DNA from 4 places in the Kurthia populi genome. Region 2 is predicted to be linked to each of the others. Evidence: riboswitches for the same ligand, from Rfam matches in the RefSeq annotation. Region 2 holds a riboswitch; each other region holds the start of a gene.

Region 1 (6,055 bases), on a different contig from region 2:
TGTCGACCAATTGTTTGAAGCGGATTAAATGCACTCATCGGATGCTGTGTAATCATTGAGACATCTCGTCCCCTTACGATCTTTTTACCATCATATAAAACATCCCCTTCGCACGTCATAGATGGGGGTAACAAGCCCATTATGCCATTACAAAGTGTCGATTTTCCGCTACCACTTTCACCGATTATTCCTAAAATCATTCCAGCATCAACTGAGAAAGTGGCTTGAGATACAACTGTTTTCTGTCTGGTTTGAATTGTTAAATTCTTGACCTCTAAAACACTCATCTTATATTCCTCCTCATACCATTTCCACTTAAATAAAAGAGCACAACAATACTCATAATTGCAAGACCAGGATATAAGGTCATTTCAGGGTACTGGCGAATATATTGTTTACCTTCATTAACCATCATGCCCCATTCAGGAGTCGGTGCTTGGACACCTAACCCAATAAATGAAAAACTAGATATTTCTAGTAATACCTTCCCCATATCAAGCGCTATAAAGGTCCACAATGTATGCTTAATATTGGGCCATAAGTGACGCTTAAATAACCAAAATCCTTTCGTACCACTAAGCTTTGCTGCTGCTATATAATCTTGTTGTTTAACTGTTAATAACCAACTTCTGAAAATACGTGCATAATATACGGTTTGTGCAAAAGTTATGGCAATTATAATGTTTTTCAAACCTGCTCCAAGCATGCCAACTAATGCAAATGCTAAAACGACATTAGGGAAAGCCAGTAACATATCACAAATACGGATGAACCAACTATCGACCTTTCCACCTTTGCACACAGCTACAGAACTAATTAGTAAAGCCGCACTAACAGATAATCCCATAATTATAACGCCCGTACCTAAACAATAACGAATTCCCATTAACAAGCGAGAAAAAATACAACGTCCTAATTGATCTGTTCCAAGCGGGTATGCTACAGAAGGTGCACTTAATTTTTTCGTAATATCTACATAAAGCGGATCATTTGGAACAAGCCAAGGTGCCAACAAACCGATGATGCTAATACATCCTAATAAAATTAAACTTATTTTTTGAATCATCGAGACACCTCTTTCAAACGTAAACATGGATCTAATGCTTGTTGGGCAATATCCCCAAGCAACGTAAGCACACAATAACAACAAGCAATCATCATTACATACGCTTGGATAACTGGATAATCCCGATTGATAACAGATTCAATTAGGTAGCGTCCTAGACCTGGCCAACTAAAGACTTGCTCAACTACAATAGCTCCACCAATTAAACTTCCAAATGTTACAACTAGAAGCGGCAATAAACGAAGTAATAAATGTTGCGCATAATATTTTATAAGCGTTCTGTTCTTCACTCCTCGCACACGTGCATAATGCATAAACGAAGTTTGTTGTAGCTCTACTATTGTTTGTTGAATCAATTGACTAAATAATCCTATCGTTGGAATTGCTAATGTTAACGCTGGCAAAAAAAGATGTTGCCATGTGCCCATGCCATGAGATGGAAATAATCCCCACTTCAAAGAGCCTACATAAATAAATAAAAAGCCTAGCCAAAATACCGGTACGGATACACAACAGAGTGCAAAAAATTGCCCTACAATTTTAAGTAAACGCGATTTCGTCAGCACATTCATAACGCCAAGTGGAATGCTAATTAATACCGTTAATAAAAAAGATACGCATGCTAATAGAGCTGTCGCTGGAAGTTTTGCAAAAAGGTCTGTTGCAACAGCTTGTTTACTTACAAATGACGTACCAAAATCAAGTTGTATGACACCTCGTATCCACGTCACATATTGAATGATTAGTGGTTGATCTGTTCCTAATCGCGTACGCATAGCGTCTAATGATTCTTCAGTTGGCGCTGTGTGAGCCATACGTAGCATAACTTCTGCTGGTTCTACCGGAACAAGTCGAATCAATAAGAAGGTCAATATAGACACACAAAATAATGTTAATGGTATGTTACATAATCGTTTAAACAAGTAATACCTCATGATGATCTCCCCGTTTATAAAAAACAAAATCCGCGAATTATCACGGATTTTGCACTCATTATTTCAATTTCATTTGTTGATAAGGTAAATCATATTCTGATGAACTTGGCTTAAAGTTTTTCATCGTCGGTTGTGTAATGACCAAATTTGTTTCATATGATAGCGGGAAGAATAGTGCTTCCTTATTAAGCTCTGTTAAGACATCTTTATACAATGTAGCGCGTTGTTTTTCATTCGTTGTTGTTAAAATTTGTTGCATTTTTTTATCCAATATTTTATGATCTTTTAATCCTAATTTTGCTTCATATACTGCATTTGCATTAGGTGTCGATGATTCATTCATAAAACTATGTGGATCTGTCGGTGGTCCATTTGTACGCCAAAAATTAATATCTGTCTCATCATTCATTAATTTTTCAAGTCCGACCATGACATCTGCGCCCTGCAGCGTCAACTCTATACCTACTTTAGCCAATTCCCCCTGCATTAATTCAGCCATTGGTTTTTGTACAGCATCTGTTGCAATATACATCAATTCTAATTGAAGCTTTTGTCCATTTTTCTCACGAATTGTCGCACCCTTTGGTAGTTTCCAACCCGCTTCATCTAATAATTTTTTTGCTTTTTCTACATCATAAGAAATGGTTTCTAGGTCGAAATCCGCATATGGAATATTGTTCCAGAAAATTTTATCTGCCACCATTTCTGTTCCATTTGTAATACTGTCAACCATTTGCATTTTATTTATCGCATATTGAAAAGCTTGTCGAACCGAACGTTCTTTTAATGGACCTGATTGTGTATTAAATAATAACGCACGCGTTGACATCGGCTCAGAAATTTCCGTATGGTATCCTTGCGCTTTTAAATACTCATAGTTATCTAAACTAATAACGCCTCGTCCGTAAATCATATCTAATTCGTTATTTTCAAATGCTAATGCAATTGATTCTGCATCTGGTATAACGTTTATTTTAATTTCTTTAACAGGTGGTTTTTCACCCCAGTAATAGTCATTACGTTCAAAAATAGCATATTCGTCTTTTTTATATGTTTTTAATACCCACGGCCCTGTCCCTATAGGGCTTTTTATCGCTTTTGCTGTGTCATCACCAGCTGGGAAGCCTTCATCTCCTAAAAATCGAAATGGTCGAACAAATGCTAATTCATTTAATACAGGATAATAGGCTTCGTCCAATAGTAATTTCACTGTATAGTCGTCGATTTTTTTGAAATCTTTAATGTGGCGAACTAATCCCATCCATGAATGATCATCTTTATGTTTCATAATAGCATTCACATTTCGAATAACATTATCTGCATTAAATGTAGAGCCATCCGAAAATTTTACATCCTCACGTAAATAGAATGTATATTGTTTACCATCTTCTGATATAGCCCATTTTTTCGCAAGCATTGGTGCAATTGTACCGTCGTCATTATACGAAACAAGCGAATCATAAACCATTGCTTGTGCAGTCATTTGATTTGGTAAATAAGCATGTGGATTTAAAGGTCCTACATCAAGTGGCCATCCATATGTTAGTGTATTCTGCTGACTCGTTGCTTTTGTATTTTCATCTTTTGAACTAGATGTCGTGTTAGTTGAACATCCTGCTATAAGCCCTACTACGAATAATAGTGCTATCCATTGCCATCTATTTTTCATGTCAATCCCCTTATCATTTTTTCGCTCTAACATTATTATGAAATAAAAAACCACCCCCTGAAGTAGGGGATGGTTTTAATATGTAGTCTGTCATAAGGACAAAATTAGCATGCCATCCATCTCCCTATCTTTCGTAGTTCTGCAATGAATCTTTGTAACAAGCAGGCATTCTGGCTTATGATGAAAACATCACTTACAGTTGCGAGACAGCATAGGAATTACACCTATTTTCCTTTTAACCTTCCACGTCATTTAAATGAGAGAAGAACTTGAAACAGTCTGTATGAAATTCCCATTACTATAGCACACTATAAAATCTATCGTCAACGGCTTTTAAATAGTTCCTTTATTTCTGTAATAACTTACTAGAAGAACGCAAAAAGGAAGTAGAAAAAACATGTCTACTTCCTTTTTGTACATTTTTATTTAACTACGTCCTACTAACTCACGGCGTACAATTTCATAAGCCTGCATAATCAATTGCTGCTCTTGTGGATGGTCGTCAACTAATTCCGCTTGCATATCCTGCATTGTAGAATATACACCTGCTACCTGGTTGTTTAAAATCATTGTCCAAAATTGATCTACATACGTGTTTTCATTCATTTGTAAAACTCCTCATTTTTTATTTAACATAAGCCAAACAAAAAACGCTATTTCAATAAAGAAATAGCGCTGGATTTTTATGCATAGTCAAATAAGTGGCCTATCTTACACCACGATACTTTCGCACAAAACACCGCCTATTTCCACGTAGGCATTTGGTGTGTACTAGATACTGGCAGGTCTCCTGACTTCTCATCCACATCTTCTATGCCTTCCCAGTTTCCCAGTGGCTTATCATAAAAGACTCCGAATCACAGTTGCGGGACAGTGGCGGATTTTCACCGCGCTTCCCTTTTAAGCATGCTCTCACACGCACCAGCTCATACACGTTATGTTATTACCTCTATTGTATCGTATTTTATTTATTCAGTATATGGTAAAATACTTTTTTTCGAGCTACATGACAGCACAATATTCGTCGATGGCTTAGCATATGCCATCGAAGCATCAATAAATTGCTCCAATGTTTCAACAGAGGGCGAACTGCATGACAACATCATCTAACGGCTCACGCTTACTTCAACGCTTTACGTGGGCTACCAATATCTACAATGCCATTGAATCGATTTACTATCTGCTTACATATGACTTCTTTTATGCATGTATCTGGGCTATCTCTTTCGGCCTAACTACATGGTGTTTGGAATCAAATGAAGAGCTTGTAGAGTCGCAAAAAGAACAAAGTAAATGGTTTGAACAAAGACTTCAATAATTCTAGTACTGCTAACATCTGCCTAAAGTTAATTACAGTATTGAACAAACAAGCTCCATTCTTTATTGAATAGGGATTTACTAATGACTATTAAAAATGAAATGATTCTAAAAGAACTGAAACGATGCGATGATGCAAGTACCGGTATACGTTGCAAGAGATGTCAACAAACGCTTGCACGACTGGTTTGAAGCTGGTGGCCTAGAGAATTCACATTATGTGCGCACACAAATCAACTTCTTAAAGATGATTGGCGCAGCCAAAGAGCTTTGCGTTTAGGCTGTGTCGCATGAACTTGAATTCCCAGATAAATTTTTCGACTATGTATATTCGCAATCTTTGCGTATAGCACATACGGTATTGGAAACGTTAGAAGTTAATGAAGCGGACACTAAATTTTCCTGCTTCGTAAGGTTGTACAACGTCCCCACAGAATACTTCAATAGACTATCTAAAAAATTCAAGAGGAATACGGCGGGCTGCGTATTTCGAATGATTGAGGATTCACTTCTTTATATCTTAGAGAAGTATGGATTATCCCTCTCTATTAAAAGAATGGATTGGTCCGTATTTCCAGAACAAGCAGTCGAAGAAGATCTTAGCATCTATATAGATTTCTACACTTACAAAATATAACTACAGTTAATCTTAGGAGGATTTTTATTATGTTAATGGTAAACACTAAAGGTATCACAGGTTGGTCAGCAATAACATTTAGCGCAATTGATTCTTTAGAATAAATTTCAGTAGGGGACGTTGTAAGCTTTTCGCAAGCTACACTCGATGGCAAATCGGTGCGCGAATTTCCAGTTAAAGTAATTGACGACCAAACACAAACTATCACATTCGAGCCAACAGCAAGTGTTGTTCTGCCAGCTCGTTTTGCATAGGAGGGCTCACCATGAAAGCTGAAAAAGCCATTGCACACTAGCTTGAAGGGAAATTATCCGTTCCATCAGATACGATCACGATTCAAGGAGGGACGCTTTTTTCATATGCAACAGCAATTGCTCAACGAACAGGAGATAACGAATACATCATCAACACAACAAAGTATAGAGGGGAAA
Region 2 (6,055 bases):
TGCTTCAAATGTGTCGAATGCATTGTCATATTGAATTTTCGGTCGTGTAATGAGTACAACCTCGATGCCTAAATCAAGCGCCGCCGTAATTTTTTCATCTACGGAGCCAGCTTTTCCGCTTTCCTTCGTAATCATTAGCGTCGTGTCAAACTGCTTATATAGCGCCTCATTCAGCTCACGAGAAAACGGTCCTTGCATCGCAATAATATTTTTTTGTTCAACGCCAAGTGCGGCGCATTTTTCCATATTGTCTAGACGCGGTAGCATACGCGCAATCATGCGAATACCGTCAACACCAACTAATTTATCTGCAAAAATTTGCAACGTCTTACTGCCTGTTAGTAGCATAACGTTCCCCTTACGAGCGAGTGCGACATCTGCCGCTTGTTCATACGTTTCAACCGCTGTAATGAGTGGATTTGTAAAATCCTCTGATGTACGCTCATAGCGGCAATACGGTACATCCGCTAACTTCGCAGCTTCCTGCGCATTTTTTGACGCCTCTTCTGCAAATGGATGGCTCGCATCAACGATCATGTCGTCACCGCGTTCTTTCACCTTTGCGGCCATTTCCTCAGCTGTTAAACGCCCAACAAAGGTAGGAATGCCTTCATCTGTTAAGCTTTTCGCCGCCGAATCGGTCACGACGGTTGCAAGCACATCATAGTGTGCAGCTAGACGAACAGCGAGTGCACGAGCATCACTTGTTCCAGCTAAAAATAACATACGCTTTATCTCCTAATCTCCGCATGGTGCAGGAGCAATTTTAATTTTCGGTGCAATATCCTGATAGACAAAGTTGCCTAGTTTCTTCACGCGTTTGAAATATTTAAATAATCGTTCATTTGGATGCGCATTCTCTTTATATTCCGCCACAAGCCCTTCTACCATTGGCACAAGCTGCTCTTTTGATAAGCCTTCGACAACGGGCTGACCAGGATGCGCGGTACGACCAACTGGCTTCGCGCCGATAAAGACATCAAAGGCCCCTTTACGGTAGACAATCCCAATGTCATCCATCACCGCGCGGTAACATGCCATCCCACAGCCATTAAAGCCAATATTTAATTCCTTCGGTAAATTCATACCGCCAAGAACGCTGTGTAGCTCCTCTGCATATGGAATTGAATCCGCCTTTTCACCATCACAGAAATCACACGCTTTAATACGTGCCACGTCGCCGTATGGTGAAACTAGTAAGCCTGATTCCTTCAAACGGTCCGTAATAAGCTCAGGGGCCGTCGTTGGAATGCGCAAAATGAATTCATGCTCTGGCGTATATTCCATCGTGCCTTTTTCACCGACAACATCTGCGAGTGTCATCATTTGCTGTGGCGTAATTTTTTTATTAGCCACACCTGGACTAACGGCTAATTCAAAAATCGATTCCATTTTCTGATGCACATAGTGCTTTGGCTCAAAAACCTCGACACCTAAGCAACCAAGTGCCTCCTCCGCTAAAGATAGGGCCGACTCGGCAGGCTTTAATGGCTCAGGCTTTTTTTCTGGTGCAGGTGCTACGGGCTCATAAGAACGCCCTGTCTCCTGATCCATTGCCCATGGTTCTGCTTCCTTCTTCAAGCGCTGATGCGGCTTAAGCGGTTGCTTTTCTTCGCCTAGTGTATATTTCTTTTGATAGCCACGAGGCGTAATCATTTTATTATCATAGAAAAATGTTGATGAATTCCCGATAACAACGGTTGTCAACATGCCAATGTCATGCGTCAGCATTTCCGATAAGGTCGTCATCGTAATATGCTGTGAATCACGATACGCACTTTTTACCAGGCCAACTGGTGTATCCGGATGACGATATTCAAGTAAAATACGCTGTGCTTCAACGATTTGGCGCGTACGACGACCACTTTTCGGGTTGTACAGTGCAATAACGAAATCCGCCATTGCGGCTGCTTCAATTCGTTTTGAAATTAAATCCCATGGTGTTAAGTGGTCACTCAAGCTAATCGTACATGAGTCATGCATGACCGGTGCACCAAGTAACGATGCACATGAGTTGATTGCCGAAATACCTGGCACGATTTCAACCGGTATACCCGTTTCTTCCGTCCAGCCCTTTTCGATTAACACTTCATACACAAGCCCTGCCATACCATATACACCCGCATCACCACTTGAAATAACGGATACGATTTCGCCGGCCTCTGCTTGCTTCACCGCTTCCTGTGCACGTGATACTTCCTCCGTCATCCCTGTACTGACAACTGCTTTTGCTGTAATTAAATCTTTGATTAAATCGACATACGTTTTGTACCCGATCACCACATCACTCATTTTCAGTACATCGACTGCACGATTCGTAATATGTTGAAAGTCCCCTGGTCCAAACCCGACGACGAATAATTTACCCTGTGCCATGCTACTTCCTCCATTTCTTGTCACTCACAACTCCCCATTCGGACAATGAAGACAACAAAAAAAGCCTTCTATTCCGGAGAATAAAAGGCTGAACATACTGAAAATTTGCAAATTTAAAAAATACTGCAAATAAAGTTTGTCCAAAAGCTTCTCCCTCCGAAAAGTTTTGTCCGATTTTAAAAGCAGGTTTCCTGACTCAAGTGTCTATGACGTCATCCCTTCTCAGCTTTAGCCAATGGATTTGATGACCTCAACACTCTTACAGTAGCGGGGGCTGTAATGGCTTCTCACCATTTTCCCTATTATCCTCACAACGAGGCACTTCTAAAATGTATCGTTAGTATTTAGTTTTTAAAAAATCTTGTTTTCATCATATCGGTAATTATCTTACTTTTCAAATCTTTTTTTACTATGATGTTATAGTACAAAAGAAAATTCACATAAATCGCTTGAAATTACAGCGTTTTCTCTGTATTGATACAGTTTTTTTAATTTCAAATAAATTGAAATAAAAATTGTTATTGGCAAATTTCCACGACAATGATAAGCTATTTTACGAAATGTCGAAAAATTATATACAATTTTACGGTGCGGATAATCAATTATTCGCTTAAAAGGGAAACTTGTGAAAAACAAGTGCTGTCCCGCAACTGTGATGCTGAGTTTCATTGCGTATGCCACTGTCTAGACGATGGGAAGGTGTAATGAAATGTTGACGCGAAGCCAGGAGACCTGCCGTAAAATCAATTCGGCCTACGAGGATAGGTGTACGAAAGACAAACTTACGATGAATGCTGTCTTTTTGTGCCTATTTCCGTTATGGAGATAGGCTTTTTTCGTACATTCCTCTACTTTTATAAGGAGGATTTCGCATGAAAAAATTATTAAAATTAATGTACTTCGCGCCCATTTTACTGCTCGTACCAACGCGGGCGAATGCGATGCACATTATGGAAGGGTTTTTACCAGTCGAATGGGCCATCTTTTGGTGGGTACTCGCGCTACCATTCATTATTTTAGGGATTCGTTCAATCACGAAAACGATTAAAGAGCATCCCGAAACAAAAATGATGCTTGGTTTATCTGGCGCGTTTGCATTCGTCTTATCTGCACTAAAAATACCATCTGTGACAGGAAGTTGTTCACATCCAACAGGTGTGGGCCTTGGTACGGTATTATTCGGACCGCTTGCGATGAGTGTTGTCGGCTCTATCGTTCTACTATTCCAAGCACTTTTACTTGCGCATGGTGGCCTGACAACACTTGGCGCCAATGCTTTTTCAATGGCAGTCGCTGGTCCAATCATTGCGTGGTATGTTTTTAAAGGCGCACAAAAAGTTGGTTGGTCGTTCTCTGTTGCGGTCTTTTTAGCAGCGATGCTTGGTGACCTCGGTACATATGTAGTGACATCCTTCCAATTAGCACTTGCCTTCCCAGCTGAGTCTGGTGGTATTTTCGCATCATTCGGTAAATTTGCGAGCATTTTCGCCTTCACACAAATTCCACTTGCGATTAGCGAAGGATTATTAACCGTTGTTGTCATGAACTTCTTACGTAAATACAATATTGCTGAATTAAAAGCATTAAATATTTTCAAAAAAAATAAGGAGGCGGCATAATGTTCAAAAAAAATCTCTTATTAATCGCCATCGTTATTATTTTAGCCATTGTGCCACTATTCCTTCAAAAAGGCGCTGAGTTTGGTGGCGCTGATGGTGAAGCGGAAGCGGCCATTACTGAAATCAACAAAGATTATGAGCCATGGTTTTCAAGCCTTTGGGAACCACCAAGTGGCGAAATTGAAAGTTTATTATTTGCACTACAAGCGGCAATTGGTGCAGGATTTATCGGTTACTTCTGCGGTTTAATGCGCGGACGCTCAAAAAAAGTGGACAAGGATCTGCATGATTCCCATTGATCAATACGCCTACGTTAATCGTTTAGCGACGGTGCATCCACTCGAAAAAATGGCCTTTTCATTTGTATTTTTATTATTTGCCATTTCAACAAAAGATGTGCTGATTTCACTCATTACGTTTTTCGTAATGAGTGTTTTCATTTTAATTGCCGCAAAAATTCCGCTAATAACGTATCTTAAACTGCTCCTTCTACCCGGCTTCTTCTTATTATCGAGCCTTGCAGGAATTTTAATTTCTTTTACAACCGCCACTCATTTACCGAGCCATGTTGCGGATTGGACCGTCTTTGGTGTGACGATTTTCATCGGCACCGCAAGTATTCATACGGCCTATCATTTATTTTTTTCAGTGCTCGCAAGCATTAGTTGTTTGTATTTTTTAACGCTGACGACACCCATTACCGCCATTACCTATGCGATGCGAAAACTAAAATTCCCAATTGTATTTGTTGATTTATGTGAATTAACGTACCGTTTTATTTTCGTGTTCTTAGCGAGTATGCAGCGCATTTATCAGGCACAGCAGTCACGTCTCGGCTATCAAAATAAGAAGCGATGGATTCAGTCAATTGGCTTTTTAATTACTTCGATGTTTAAGGATGTCTTCAAGCGTGCGCATGAGCTCAACAATGCGATGCAGGCGCGCTGTTATGATGATACAATCACCGATACATTGTATGGCTATAGTGTATGTCGTCGTAATTGGTACGGTGTTGCCGCTTGTCTATGCGGTTTATTTATTATTTACTTCATATTAGGAGGGCTTCTTACATGACGATTTCTTTTCAGCACGTCACTTTTCAATACGCAGACGGGACGACCGCATTACATGACTTATCCCTCGACATTCCAACGGGGAAAAAAATCGCCCTTCTTGGCAATAACGGTGCCGGGAAATCGACTCTTTTTCAGCATATGAATGGCCTTTTACAGCCAACAAATGGCACCGTTTTATACAACGACGTGCCGCTAAACTATAAACGTAAAGGCCTGCAAACATTACGCCAAAAAGTGGGCATCGTCTTTCAAGACCCCGACTCGCAGCTCTTTTCTGGTACGGTTGAGCAGGATATCGCCTTTGGACCAACCAATCTTGGCTGGGATAAGAAAATCGTTAAACAAAAGGTCGATGCTGTTATTGATCTTCTTGAAATTGAAGCCTTGCGCAAAAAGCCCCTTCATTTTCTAAGTCTCGGCCAGAAAAAACGCGTGGCCATTGCGGGTGTTCTAGCAATGGAGCCAGAATTGATGATTTTGGATGAGCCCTCTGCTGGACTTGATGGCTATTATACACAGCAAATCATGCAGATTTTATCGACACTGCACACGCCTGAGCGCACGATTATTTTATCGACACATGATGTGAATTTTGCCTATGAATGGGCAGATGAAATTATTGTCGTCAGTGATGGCCAGCTGCTTTATCAAGGGGACCCAGTTCATTTATTCAAGCATGATACGATTTTAAAAAAGGCCCATCTCGACACACCGTGGCTTTTTGAAACGACGATGGCCTTAATTCAAAAACAGATTATCAAGCCACTCGAACACTTCCCGCGCTCAAAGGAGGCTCTTTTTGAGCTGTTACCAACAGGGCGCGCAGTGCAATTCATCTAAAATTGGGGTATAGGATACTGAGGTGATGGCCGCATGAAAAAACTATTCGCAATTGCACTGATGATTCCTATTCTCACAGGCTGTACGACCACGCCAACTGAAACACCCACGCCTACAAACCAAAAGCTGACTTGGTATGATAGC
Region 3 (6,055 bases), on a different contig from region 2:
CGATAAACGCTGTTATATCAACGTTTATCGACTTTTTCTAAATTTTATGATGCTTTGTAATTGAACAAAGATATGCCTTCTGGGAGAATCGAACTCTCATCTACGGATTACGAGACCGTTGTTCTACCATTAAACTAAGTAGGCAAATAGGTAAATTAGTTATGTAACTTACAACTATTATTATACTCTTTTTTGTACTTTATACAATATTCCTGTCAGAAAAACACACTTCTTGTTTATTTAACTTTTTTCTACTTTAACGCTTTTACTGCTGTTCTATTAAGAAAATTACTTTGTGCACCCTTAATGATGATGAACATACTCATTTTCTTTCACGTATTCACGGAAATTCGCTAAATCTTGCATGCCTGTTGACGTGCCATCGATTGCTTGCTGCAAGCGCTCTAATAATACCGTTTGTAAATTTGGATGATACCCAAAATAAGAGGCTAACTCAATCGAAACGCTTGGATTTGTATCAGAAAATTGCTGCGCCATTAAGGCCATTCGTTCCATTAAGATACCTGTAAATAAGAAATATGGTAACATAATGACTTGTTTTGCACCTTGCGCTAGACAGATTTGCATGCCTTGCTCCACAGTTGGTGTTGTTACACCCATAAAAGCACATTCTACAGTTGAAACAGTCAGCTGTGCTTGTAAAATCGATGCGATGTTATAGAAATCCATTTTAGCATCTTCGTCACTGCTCCCACGACCGATCAATAAAATTGCCGTATCTTTATGAGGAATCGACACATCAAATTGAATTTCTTCTAAACGAGCCTTTAAAATATCAATAATTGCTTGGTGAATACCGATTGTTTGGCCATACGTAAAACGAATTTCTGGGAACTGCGCCTTTGCCTCTTCAATTTCTGCTGGGATATGTAATTTAGAATGCCCGGCATGTAATAAAATAATTGGAATCACATGGATTTCAACCGCTCCCTGTTCAATACACGCTTGAATACCGTCCTCAATATTAGGATTCGCAAATTCTAAAAAGCATGTCTCTACTAATAAATTGGCATCAATCGCTGGCTTCATTTGACGAATAAATGAACGCACTTCTTCATTCCCCGCTTCTAGTCTGCTACCATGCCCAACAAATAATACCGCTGTCTTTTTTGTGGCGCGCTTTTTACGATATTTTTCAATGCCTTTAATATGCCCTTCTTGACGCACGCGTTCGCCATTTACCATTTCATAAATAATCGCCTCACGCGCTACATTACCTTGCACAATACTACGCGCCGTTTGCTCCTGCTGCACAGAATACCAAGTACCTTTTGGATAATCAATTACGACACATTTATCTTTACAACGTCCATTACAGCGTGTCCGTGACGTATGAATAACCTCATCTAATTTTAGTGTACGAATTTCATCACGAATTTGTTGCGTGACATCTTCTGCGCCAGCTCCCATACAAGTAGCTCCGTTACAAATCATTAAATGACGCTCCATTTTCGTTAAATTCCACGTTGTCATGCTAACTCCCCCTCATGTTGTTGATTCCCACACAGAGGATAGAAAGCATAAAAAAAGACACTTTCCCCTATAAAAAGTGCACTAAAAAAACGCAAATAACCTTTGCTTATTCCGCACCTATCCTCGTAGGGTGAATCATCGAAGATTAAATGGTAGGTCTCCTGGCTTCTCTTCAACGTACTTTACACCTTCCCGTTTACACAGTGGTTTTTGTAAAGCACTCCAAGTTACAGTTGCGGGACAGCATCGGTTTTTCACCGATTTCCCTATTAAGCTAAGAATTAGCGCCATTCATCATATTGAATTGCTTTCATTTTAGCATTAAATTTTGAAAAATCAAATAGCTCTATAAAAAAAGAGAGGCTATTCGCCTCCCTCCTGCTGTGCTAATTCAATAGTATGTCGCTTGAAAAAACCGATGCCAAATGCGATAGCTTGCAGGCTAAAGAAAATCATTTCATTGACGAACCAGCCATTTGTATAGCTATTCCATATAGGAAAATTAAAAATAAGCGAACCCTTATCAGCGATACCACCACCAAAGGCAGTCAAATCCGCCTGTACTTGTGTGTATTCTAGATATGTACTAAGTGCCAAAATAACGCATAACACGACGATATAGCTTACAATTTGTTGTCCCTTCGCTTGCGCAAAATAACGGGAGCCAATGACAAAGCTAATGAATAAACTAATCAGTAAAAATGGAATAACAAAGACAAGCGGAATAAATGCTGGATTTATATTTTTTAATGACTCATCCGGCGCTAATGTAAAATAATAGCGCACAACAAAGACACCAAATAATGAGATTGCTAATGAAATATACCACGCTAATTTACTCAAAAAATCACCTTCCATTGTTCATTATAAAAGAACTAGCTGAAAAAAAATAGCGCAAGCACGGCTTTCCTCCGCACTTGCGCTATCATTACATTGTTAATTGCTGCAATGTTTGTAATTGCACAGTTAATCGTATAAAAAGTTCATTTTGCTCGATGGCTTCATTGCGCTCCTTTAGTAGCTTTAAGTAGCTACATAATGCATACGTAAATGCATCGATAAACGCTAACTTCGGCAGCATCGTACGCTTTAACGTTTTTAATGTATCCGGATCAAAATTACGAAACTCCAGGACGCGCCCTAAAAAAATCACATCATAGGATTTTGATGTACTATACGTATGAAAGGTTTGTGGGTCATCTGTATGCAAAGCATTTATTAAAGACTTTGCAATATCCTCTATTAGAATACCATGATTAACATTTGACTCAATCGATAGTTTTCGATTGCCTTCTAGTAGGACATCAAATTGACCACCTCGCCAAAAAAACTGATTAAACTCACCCTTTTCAATAAGTTCATCATCGTGAAACACCGTCCAGATAATACGCATTGTATCCCTCCTATGCTTCATATACGAGCAATGAAGCCGTGAATAATGTTAAAAAGATTAGCTCTACAAACAGCGTAATAAAATCCCATTTCGTTGTACGTAGTTTTCCCATTGGCATCCATAGCACGTACAGACGCCCGATTATAAGCAATGCACATAATGCTAGCATCCAACTGTAGGGATATAGCAAATAGGCATAAAAATAAATACCAAATTTCAAACAAAATTCAACCACAATACGGAGAAAGCGATGTTGTCGTAAAGAGGTGTAAAGTATCCCAAGGAGGGGCTGTTTCACCTGCTCCCCATATAATACCGCCTTGTACCGTTTATACTGAAGCAATCCATCAATGCTTACAATGATGAGCATGATACAATACAAAAATACAAAAAATACCGGTTGTGTCATCGTCATGTAAATCATTCCCATCTATCATTGATTTCATTTATTATACCGAATTTTGCCAAATTTACTATAGCTTCACATAATGTTCGATTTTTCGTTTTCTTGAAGTCTTGTAGTATACTGAAAAAAAGGAATGAATTTGTAGAGGAGCTGTTAAAATGAACTACGTTGTCAATGCCGTTACACAAGATATTCATACCATTACACTCAATGCAAAGGACGGCGCTAATATTGTGCTTACAAACGCTGGAGCTGCTATCGTTGCGCTATGGGTGCCTGATAAAGAGCGCCAATTAGGTAATGTCGTGCTTGGTTATGAAAACATTGAGCAGTATTTAAATAATGATATGGCACTCGGCGCTACAATCGGTCGTCATGCAGGGCGTATTGAGCAAGCACAGATTTGTATAAACGGGGCACAAATTCAGCTACCGGCAAATGAAGGCACTCACCTACTCCATGGTAATTTCAGCTCACTGCTATGGAATTACGAAATTATTGAGCGCGCTGATGATATTTCTGTTGTCTTTACGTTACACTCAGATGCTGGCTCTGATGGCTTCCCTGGAAATGTCGACGTCAATGTGACGATGACATTTAATGAAGCGCATGAACTTCGTATTGACTATGACGCATTAAGCGATGCAAAAACGGTCTTAAATTTAACGAATCATAGCTATTTCAATTTAAGTGGTCATCCTTTTCAACCAATTGGTGACCACTTATTAGAAGTAAAAAGCGATTATTATTTGGAACTCGCCGAAGATTCGATTCCAACCTATGCAAAGGCCACACGTAATTCTTCCTTCGACTTTAGCGAGCCACAACTGCTCGCTCACCTTTTCGATAAAGATGACGTGCAGCTTACACGTGGAGGTGGCTTAGACCATCCCTTTCATTTATTACCGCAGCAGCCACAAATCCGCTTGGTTGAGCCACATGTTGGACGCGTTTTAACTGTTGAAACAAGCTATCCATTTGCGGTTATTTATAGTGGTAATAATATTGATGAAACGGCGATTCTTACAGAGCATTTACAAGCTAAAAAACAAAGTGCGATTTGCTTTGAAACACAGCTCGCTCCCTATTCTCATTTCAAAAAACGCTTTGACGCTGAGCTTGCAGCCAATCAACGCTATCACTACACAACAAATTTCCGCTTCACTACGCTTTAGGAGGCTTATTTATGGATGTTCGTCAACTCACCTATTTTACCGAAGTCGCAAAACAACAAAGTTTTACAAAAGCAGCACATAAACTGCATGTTACACAACCGACGATTTCAAAAATGGTTCGTCAGCTCGAATCTGAACTCGGCACAACATTACTCGATCGTTCGAGTAAACATGTTCAATTAACCGATGCAGGAGATGTTGTATTTGAGCGCGCTATTCAAATTATTCAAATGGTGGATGAAGTCCATTTAGCATTAGAAGATATGGAGCATTTAAAAACGGGTCATTTAACATTAGGCATGCCGCCGCTTATCGGTATTTTATTTTTTCCTCAAATCATGAAGGGCTTCCAACAACTCTTCCCAGATATTTCATTTCAATTAGATGAAATCGGCGCTAACATCGTCAAAGAACGTGTCTTATCTGGTGATTTAGATGGTGGTTTTGTGATGCTACCTGCTCACGATGAAGACTATGATTGTATTCCTTTTGTAAAAAAAGATGTGTACGTCATTGTTCATAATGACCATCCATTAGCAACAAAATCTACTATTTCAATGCGTGATTTAGAAAATGAGCCCCTGCTGCTATTTTCAGAAGACTTTACCTTGCATGACCGTATCATTCAAGAATGTGAAGATTTTGGCTTTGAACCAACGATTGCTTTTGAAAGCTCACAGTGGGAATTTATTAGCCAAATGATTGAACATAATTTAGGTATCGCCTTATTCCCTGAACCATTTGCGCATAAAACCAATCCCAATGTGGTGAAAATGATTCCATTAGAGAAGCCAATTTTATGGGAAATTGCTTTCATTTTAAAAAAAGATCGCTACCGTTCACAGGCAATGCGTGCATTTCTTGACTACGTGAAAAAGAATTCCAATTTGGAATAATGATGATAATAATTATGTATTTTACGAATGTAGCTTTTTGTTATACACTGAATAACGAATTAACAAAGCGCTAGCATATTATTTAAAAAAAGCGCGTTATTTAAAGGTCGTGATTTCGTTGAAAGTCCTTCAAAAAGCACTTCAGATTATCGTTCAAATTATTTTCATTTGGGGATTTTTGCTTATTGGCACATGGCTTAGCGCAGCTCTCCATATCCAGATTCCAGGTAGTATTATTGGTCTCTTATTATTATTTATTTGTTTAAAAGCACATATTATTAAACTGGCCTGGGTGGATGCTGGTGCAAGCTTTTTAACTGGCGAATTATTATTATTTTTCGTCCCTGCCGCAGTTGGTGTTATTCAATATGATGAAATTTTTGGTATCATCGGCATTAAACTAATTGTCGTCATTGTATTAGGGACTGTTGTGGTCATGGCAAGTACTGGTGTCGTTGCAGAACGTTTTGCGAAAGGAGATGTCTCCAAATGATGATTGCAGCTAGTTTAGTCGGTACAATTTTAATTTTTTACGCAAGTAAATGGGTCTATGCCCACTACCAAAAAATATGGCTCTCTCCTCTTCTAATTTGTCCGCTTATTTTAGTAGTCGTTTTGTTAGCAACGCATACTTCCTATGCACAATACAATAGCGGAGCGGATTTATTATCTAAGCTACTAGGTCCTGCTA
Region 4 (6,055 bases), on a different contig from region 2:
TTTAAACTTTATTGAGAAGGACCGTCATGTCGATGTAATTTTAATGGACATTATGATGCCTGAACTAGATGGTTATGATACGATGCAAATTTTACGCGAAGATATGAATATCGAGCTACCGATTATTGCATTAACAGCGAAAGCAATGAAATCAGACCGCGAGAAATGCATTGCTGCAGGTGCAACCGATTATATTAGTAAGCCACTAAACTTAGAGCAACTTTTCTCTGTTTTACGTGTTTGGTTAACTACTGAGGTGATGTAATGGAAACAACGGCAACTGAAGAATTAGAGGTAGCACTTTTATTAGAAGCGATTTATCAATTAACTTCTTATGATTTTAGAGAGTACAATCGCTCCTCTATTACACGTCGAGTGCATAATCGTCTAGCACTCGAGCATTTACCAAACATCTCTCGTTTAACGGAAAAAGTAATCTATGATGAGAAAATACGCAAAGAATTATTAAATGACTTCTCGATTAATGTCACGGAAATGTTTCGTGACCCTAGCTTTTTCAGAGCATTACGCGAAGACATTTTACCGCGTTTTAAAAAATTAGATGACATTCGTATTTGGCATGCCGGCTGCGCTACGGGAGAAGAAGTTTTTTCCGTCGCCATTTTACTTACAGAGCTTGGGTTGATTGATAAAGCTACTCTCTACGCAACCGACATGAATGAGGACGTACTTGAGCGTGCGCAGGCTGCCCGGTTCCCCATTCAAAAAATGCAAAACTATACGAAAAATTATATGCTTGCGGGTGGTAGCCAAGCTTTCTCTGAATATTATTATACGGACAGTCATTTTGCGTATATAAAACCGGAGCTTCTTGAATCAATTAGTTTTGCACAGCATAACTTAGTGACAGATCAATCATTTAATGAATTTCACTTAATTATTTGTCGTAACGTATTGATTTATTTTTCACCACCACTTCAAAATAAAGTATATAAGCTTTTCCACGATAGTCTATCACGTGGTGGCTTCCTTTGCCTCGGTGCAAAAGAATCGCTCCGCTTCTCAGATATTATGCCTAAATTTGAAGAAACGATTACGAATGAAAAAATTTATCAAAAAATCTATGACTAAAAAAGAGGCTGGGACAAAACACGTCATGCTCCTTTTTTAGCGTTCACAACGAAAAACCGGAACCGCGCCACAGCGCGATTCCGGTTTTTCTTATGCTCATAGGAGCGGCTTTTCTGACACATATGTCAAAGCCTCTTTTTAATTTGCCTGAATCACAAGCATACACATATCATCTGGTTGATTCTCTTGCTGTTCACGCGGAATAACATAATCAAGTAATGGTTTATCAAGTGATAATGTTTGTACAGCAAGCTTATCCATACGTCGCTCCGCTTCAAATTCATCTGGATGCATCGCCTCTAGCACACCATCTGTAAACAGAATAATTTGCGCCGAGTTTTCGTATGAAATCGTTTGTGATTTCACATCAATATCATCGAAAAAGCCAATTGCACAGGAATTGTTGTTCAAATGTACAAGTTCTTCTTCGTTCAGCCACACATAGCCATGCGGATGCCCTGCATTGACATACTCAATCGTTTTTTCCTTCGTATTAATTAGCATATAAACACCTGTAAAGTAGTATGGAATTTTTTCTTTATCTGTATGCAATAAGGACATATAGCGATTTAATTCGATCATCACTTCAGCCGGCTTTACACGTTTCTTCACACTATCACGCAGCGCAGATGAAATAAACATACAAACGAGGGAAGCCGAAATACCATGCCCCATCATGTCAAATAACATTACGGCATAGCGATCCTCATCTATTTGTTCCCAGTAATACATGTCCCCAGCTAAATTAAATGACGGTTTATACGCCACTTGTACAGCAAGCTTGTCATCAGTAAAAGGTTCACTTAATAAACTGCGCTGCACATGTGCTGCTAAATTTAATTCATTTTCAATCTTTTCATCATGAATCATATGCCAATCCAGCTCTTGTTTTAAACGGAGCGCCACATCCATACGCGCTAGTAATTCAGTTTTGTTAATTGGTTTTGTAATATAATCATTACCACCAGCGCCAAGTGCTTCTGATAATTTTTTCTTATCATCAAGTGCAGTTGTAAATAAAATTTGGATATTTTTATAACGCTCATCACGACGAATCGTCCGACACGCTTCGATACCATCAATTTCTGGCATCATAATGTCTAATAAAATTAGATCCACTGAATCTGGCTTATACTTTAGTTCATCAATTTTCAAATAATCATACAGTGCCTGAGCTGATGTCAGAGATACACAATTATCGTACCCAGCACTTTTTAAAATTTTCTCCATGACAAATAGATTTACCTTGTTGTCATCCACTAGTAGAATCGTCATTGTATCCCTCCTAATTTCTTCTATAAGTATTTTAAAACAGCCCATTATCTGGCGTTATACTATATACCTAAGTTTTTCGCACACTACGTTTTATGTATAAATTATTGGGTGTAGCGATGTTTTCTTACAGTATAACATCAAATAATTCATCTCGTATTGTTTTAGATGGTTTTAAGTAAAATTCTGCTCATTTTCAAAATATATTTTATTTTCTGAAAAATATATGCTATAGTATTGTTCAATTACATAACGTGTTACAAACCGGTGCATGTGAGAACATGCTTAAAAGGGAAGTATGGTGTGAATCCGTCGCTGTCCCGCAACTGTAATTCGGAGTGCTTAAAAATTCGCCACTGTGTAAATGGGAAGGCTTTAAGCATGTTGATGATAAGTCAGGAGACCTGCCTGTTTTGAGTACACACCAAAGGCTCACGTGGAGATGGGCGGTGTTCTGTGCGATGGTCGGTCAAAAGGATTCGACTTTTTTAATAATGCATAGATTCTTCCGCTATTTCTTAATTGAAATAGCTTTTTTATTTGGAGTTATGTAATACACCAAAGGAGGAATATACATGATTACAACAACAATTGGTTACCCGTATATCGGAGAAAACCGCGAATGGAAACGTCTCGTAGAAAAATTTTGGAAACAAGCGATTAGCGAAGATACATTACAAGCAGAGTGGAAAAAATTACGCATTACCCATTTAAAAAAACAACAAAAACTCGGCCTAACGCAAGTAACATCTGGTGATTTTACGATGTATGACCGTATGCTCGATCTTGCATTTCTTTTTAACTTAATCCCATCTCGTTATCGCTCACTAGAAGATGTACCTTCTCTTACTACATATTATGCGATGGCTCGTGGTACGACTGACACGGTCGCTTGCGAAATGACAAAATGGTTCAATACTAATTATCACTACATCGTTCCCGAATACGAGGGCGCGAAACTGAAATTAAATCATAATCATTATGTAGATTGGTTCTTAGAGGCAAAAGAAGCGGTTGATATTGACGTGAAACCAACACTAATCGGGCCAATGACCTTCTCTCAATTAACGAAAGGCTATCGTGATAAAGAACTTGCCCACTATTTATTGGAGCTACTGCCTCTTTACGCACAGGTTTTACAGCAACTTGTAGATGTTGGAGCAGAGTGGATTCAATTAGAGGAGCCGATTTTGACTACTGCCCTATCAGAGGAAGATTGTCGCTTAGCAGAAGTTATTTATACACAACTTGTCGAGGCTGTGCCACAAGCAAAAGTGATGCTGACAACCTATTTCGAAGCGTTAACAGATTTTGAACGCATCACGAATTTACCAGTGGCTGGTATCGGATTAGATTTAATTCATGGCAAAAAAGAAAATTTAGCTGCGCTTCGTCAGCATGGCTTCCCACCACAAAAAACATTAGCACTTGGCGTGGTTAATGGTCGTGATATTTGGGCAAGTAATTTACAGGAAGTTGCACAAGATGTACAAGCCGTTCAAACACTTGTATCACCTCAAGCTATTTGGCTGCAACCCTCTTGTAGCTTGCAGCACTGCCCGGTGACCGTTGCGAATGAAACAACGCTCTTCGATACACTAAAAGATGCACTCGCATTCAGTGATGAAAAATTAGGTGAACTTGTCGAAGTAAGTGGCTATATCGAAAGCGGTGAGTGGCCAACACCAACGGCGGTATCTGCTAGCATGAAGCGTATTGAAGCATTAAAAAATCATGCAAGTCGTCAAAATGAAAGCGTGTCTACAGCACTTGCTAAGTTAGAAGAGAAAGATTTTAAGCGTACCGTCCCATTTACAGAACGTCTTGCATTACAACAACAGGCACTTCATTTACCATTATTCCCAACGACAACAATTGGCAGCTTCCCACAATCAAAAGAAGTCCGTTCATGGCGTGCTGCTTGGCGACGTGGCGATTTAGACGACTCGGCATATGAAGCAAAACTAGATGCTGAAACATTGCGCTGGATTGCCTTACAAGAAGAAATTGATTTAGATGTTCTTGTACATGGTGAATTTGAACGTACGGACATGGTTGAATACTTTGGTGAAAAACTAGCTGGCTTTGCATTCACTAAGTTTGCATGGGTGGTGTCGTATGGCTCACGCTGTGTTAAGCCGCCAATTATTTACGGTGATGTCGACTGGCTTGCGCCAATGACTGTAAAAGAAACCGTCTTTGCACAGCAACATACCGATAAATGGATGAAAGGTATGTTAACTGGGCCTGTCACGATTTTGAACTGGTCATTCGTTCGAAATGATCTTCCACGTGATGTAGTCGCAGCACAAATTGCCCTAGCACTTCGAAAAGAAATTCATGCATTAGAGGAAGCGGGCATTCGCATTATCCAAGTGGATGAGCCTGCACTACGCGAAGGGTTACCGCTGCGTCAAGACAACTGGCAAGCTTACTTAAACTGGGCTATTGATGCCTTCAAGCTTGCCACGTCAAGCGTCGATACTACGACACAAATTCACACACATATGTGCTATTGTGAGTTTAATGACTTTATTGACCCTATTACCGCACTTGATGCCGATGTCATTTCACTTGAAACATCACGTAGCCACGGCGAATTAATTCATTCACTAAAAGAAAATCCTTATCCGTATGGTATCGGCTTAGGTGTTTATGATATCCATAGCCCGCGTGTCCCATCAGCAGATGAAATGACAACGATTTTAGAAGAAAGTCTTGCGGTCATTCCAGCAAATCATTTCTGGGTCAACCCAGACTGTGGTCTAAAAACACGCCAGGAACCTGAAACCGTTGCCTCACTAAAACATATGGTCGAAGCAGCAAAAGCATTACGCAAAAAAACATTACAAACGAATTAAACGACTAAAAAAGGAGAAAGCGCGAGTTTAGCGCTTTCTCCTTTTTCTTTATTGTGCTTTTACTGTTGTTGCCTTTGTCGTACCTAATTTTTTATCATAAGCAATGATATCATACGTTGCCGCTTCCGACGTTTCATCCGTATAGTTCGGATTCGCCGTAAATGCAATTAATTCACCATTTCGATAAATTTCATAGCCAAGTAAATGCGTTGCTTGTGCATCATCCATGCTTAAACCAAGTACATTTTTCGTTGTACTATGCGTCATTGTCACATTTGGTTTCACACCTGTACTAAAGCCGGTTCCCTTATAGTCTAAAACTTTATTGTTTAAGTACCATAATTTCTTCGGCTGCGCATATTTACTCGTTTCCTTACGTGTTTCGTCATTAACCGTAAAGCCGTGTCTTGCAAAATAGTTACTTAAATCCTTTTTCAAGACGCGTGATGAATACGTCACGATATATTGCTGACGTGTCGCATCCCCGTCCGATAATGAAATCGGCTCTTCACGGTATAATTTATTTAGCTCCGCCCAGTACCCTGGATGCGCAAGCTCTAGCTGCCAAAATGTTCCTAACCGAACAGTTAATGATTGATCTGCCATTTGTACTTTATTTTCTTCTAGCGTTTGTTGATAAATGGTTTCAAATGGAATTCGGTTATCCAGGGAATTGTATTCCACAGACATCGCCATCGATACCATATTATTTGTTACCTCGCCGTATTCACGCATCCCAACAGCCATACGGTGCCCAATTTCATGTGTTAAGCCCCAGCCTGGGTACGTTTTGCTGAAGTCACTCGAGAATAAGAAAGGAATGGTATAGG

Evidence for each region. A riboswitch is a leader RNA that binds a small molecule or an ion and turns the genes downstream of it on or off. The one in region 2 is predicted to bind cobalamin.
Region 1: linked by a shared signal. The riboswitch ahead of nikA (nickel ABC transporter substrate-binding protein) and the one ahead of cobJ (precorrin-3B C(17)-methyltransferase) in region 2 are both predicted to bind cobalamin.
Region 3: linked by a shared signal. The riboswitch ahead of ACFSY7_RS03640 (CbiX/SirB N-terminal domain-containing protein) and the one ahead of cobJ (precorrin-3B C(17)-methyltransferase) in region 2 are both predicted to bind cobalamin.
Region 4: linked by a shared signal. The riboswitch ahead of metE (5-methyltetrahydropteroyltriglutamate--homocysteine S-methyltransferase) and the one ahead of cobJ (precorrin-3B C(17)-methyltransferase) in region 2 are both predicted to bind cobalamin.

What each region holds. Positions count from the first base shown of each region.
Region 1 is NZ_JBHUOR010000106.1:10,223-16,277, forward strand. Features, by position in the region: gene ACFSY7_RS12115 (ABC transporter ATP-binding protein) at 1-287, opposite strand, end outside; gene ACFSY7_RS12120 (ABC transporter permease subunit) at 284-1,066, opposite strand; gene ACFSY7_RS12125 (ABC transporter permease) at 1,063-2,001, opposite strand; gene nikA (nickel ABC transporter substrate-binding protein) at 2,060-3,670, opposite strand; cobalamin riboswitch at 3,814-3,958, opposite strand; gene ACFSY7_RS12135 (hypothetical protein) at 4,097-4,276, opposite strand; cobalamin riboswitch at 4,434-4,611, opposite strand; partial or broken gene ACFSY7_RS12140 (AsnC family transcriptional regulator) at 4,639-4,752, opposite strand; gene ACFSY7_RS12145 (hypothetical protein) at 4,764-4,988, shown strand; gene ACFSY7_RS12150 (DUF6877 family protein) at 5,118-5,267, shown strand.
Region 2 is NZ_JBHUOR010000131.1:41,734-47,788, forward strand. Features, by position in the region: gene cobK (precorrin-6A reductase) at 1-726, opposite strand, end outside; gene cobJ (precorrin-3B C(17)-methyltransferase) at 739-2,376, opposite strand; cobalamin riboswitch at 2,541-2,717, opposite strand; cobalamin riboswitch at 2,946-3,130, shown strand; gene ACFSY7_RS15930 (energy-coupling factor ABC transporter permease) at 3,249-3,995, shown strand; gene ACFSY7_RS15935 (energy-coupling factor ABC transporter substrate-binding protein) at 3,995-4,294, shown strand; gene cbiQ (cobalt ECF transporter T component CbiQ) at 4,281-5,069, shown strand; gene ACFSY7_RS15945 (energy-coupling factor ABC transporter ATP-binding protein) at 5,066-5,911, shown strand; gene ACFSY7_RS15950 (hypothetical protein) at 5,945-6,055, shown strand, end outside.
Region 3 is NZ_JBHUOR010000019.1:25,400-31,454, forward strand. Features, by position in the region: tRNA gene ACFSY7_RS03635 (tRNA-Thr) at 74-144, opposite strand; gene ACFSY7_RS03640 (CbiX/SirB N-terminal domain-containing protein) at 304-1,494, opposite strand; cobalamin riboswitch at 1,629-1,801, opposite strand; gene ACFSY7_RS03645 (hypothetical protein) at 1,858-2,337, opposite strand; gene ACFSY7_RS03650 (hypothetical protein) at 2,423-2,887, opposite strand; gene ACFSY7_RS03655 (hypothetical protein) at 2,898-3,056, opposite strand; gene ACFSY7_RS03660 (aldose epimerase family protein) at 3,452-4,468, shown strand; gene ACFSY7_RS03665 (LysR family transcriptional regulator) at 4,480-5,364, shown strand; gene ACFSY7_RS03670 (CidA/LrgA family protein) at 5,483-5,857, shown strand; gene ACFSY7_RS03675 (LrgB family protein) at 5,854-6,055, shown strand, end outside.
Region 4 is NZ_JBHUOR010000040.1:73,090-79,144, reverse strand. Features, by position in the region: gene ACFSY7_RS07790 (ATP-binding protein) at 1-265, shown strand, start outside; gene ACFSY7_RS07785 (CheR family methyltransferase) at 265-1,092, shown strand; gene ACFSY7_RS07780 (SpoIIE family protein phosphatase) at 1,231-2,367, opposite strand; cobalamin riboswitch at 2,613-2,790, shown strand; gene metE (5-methyltetrahydropteroyltriglutamate--homocysteine S-methyltransferase) at 2,940-5,225, shown strand; gene ACFSY7_RS07770 (M60 family metallopeptidase) at 5,274-6,055, opposite strand, start outside.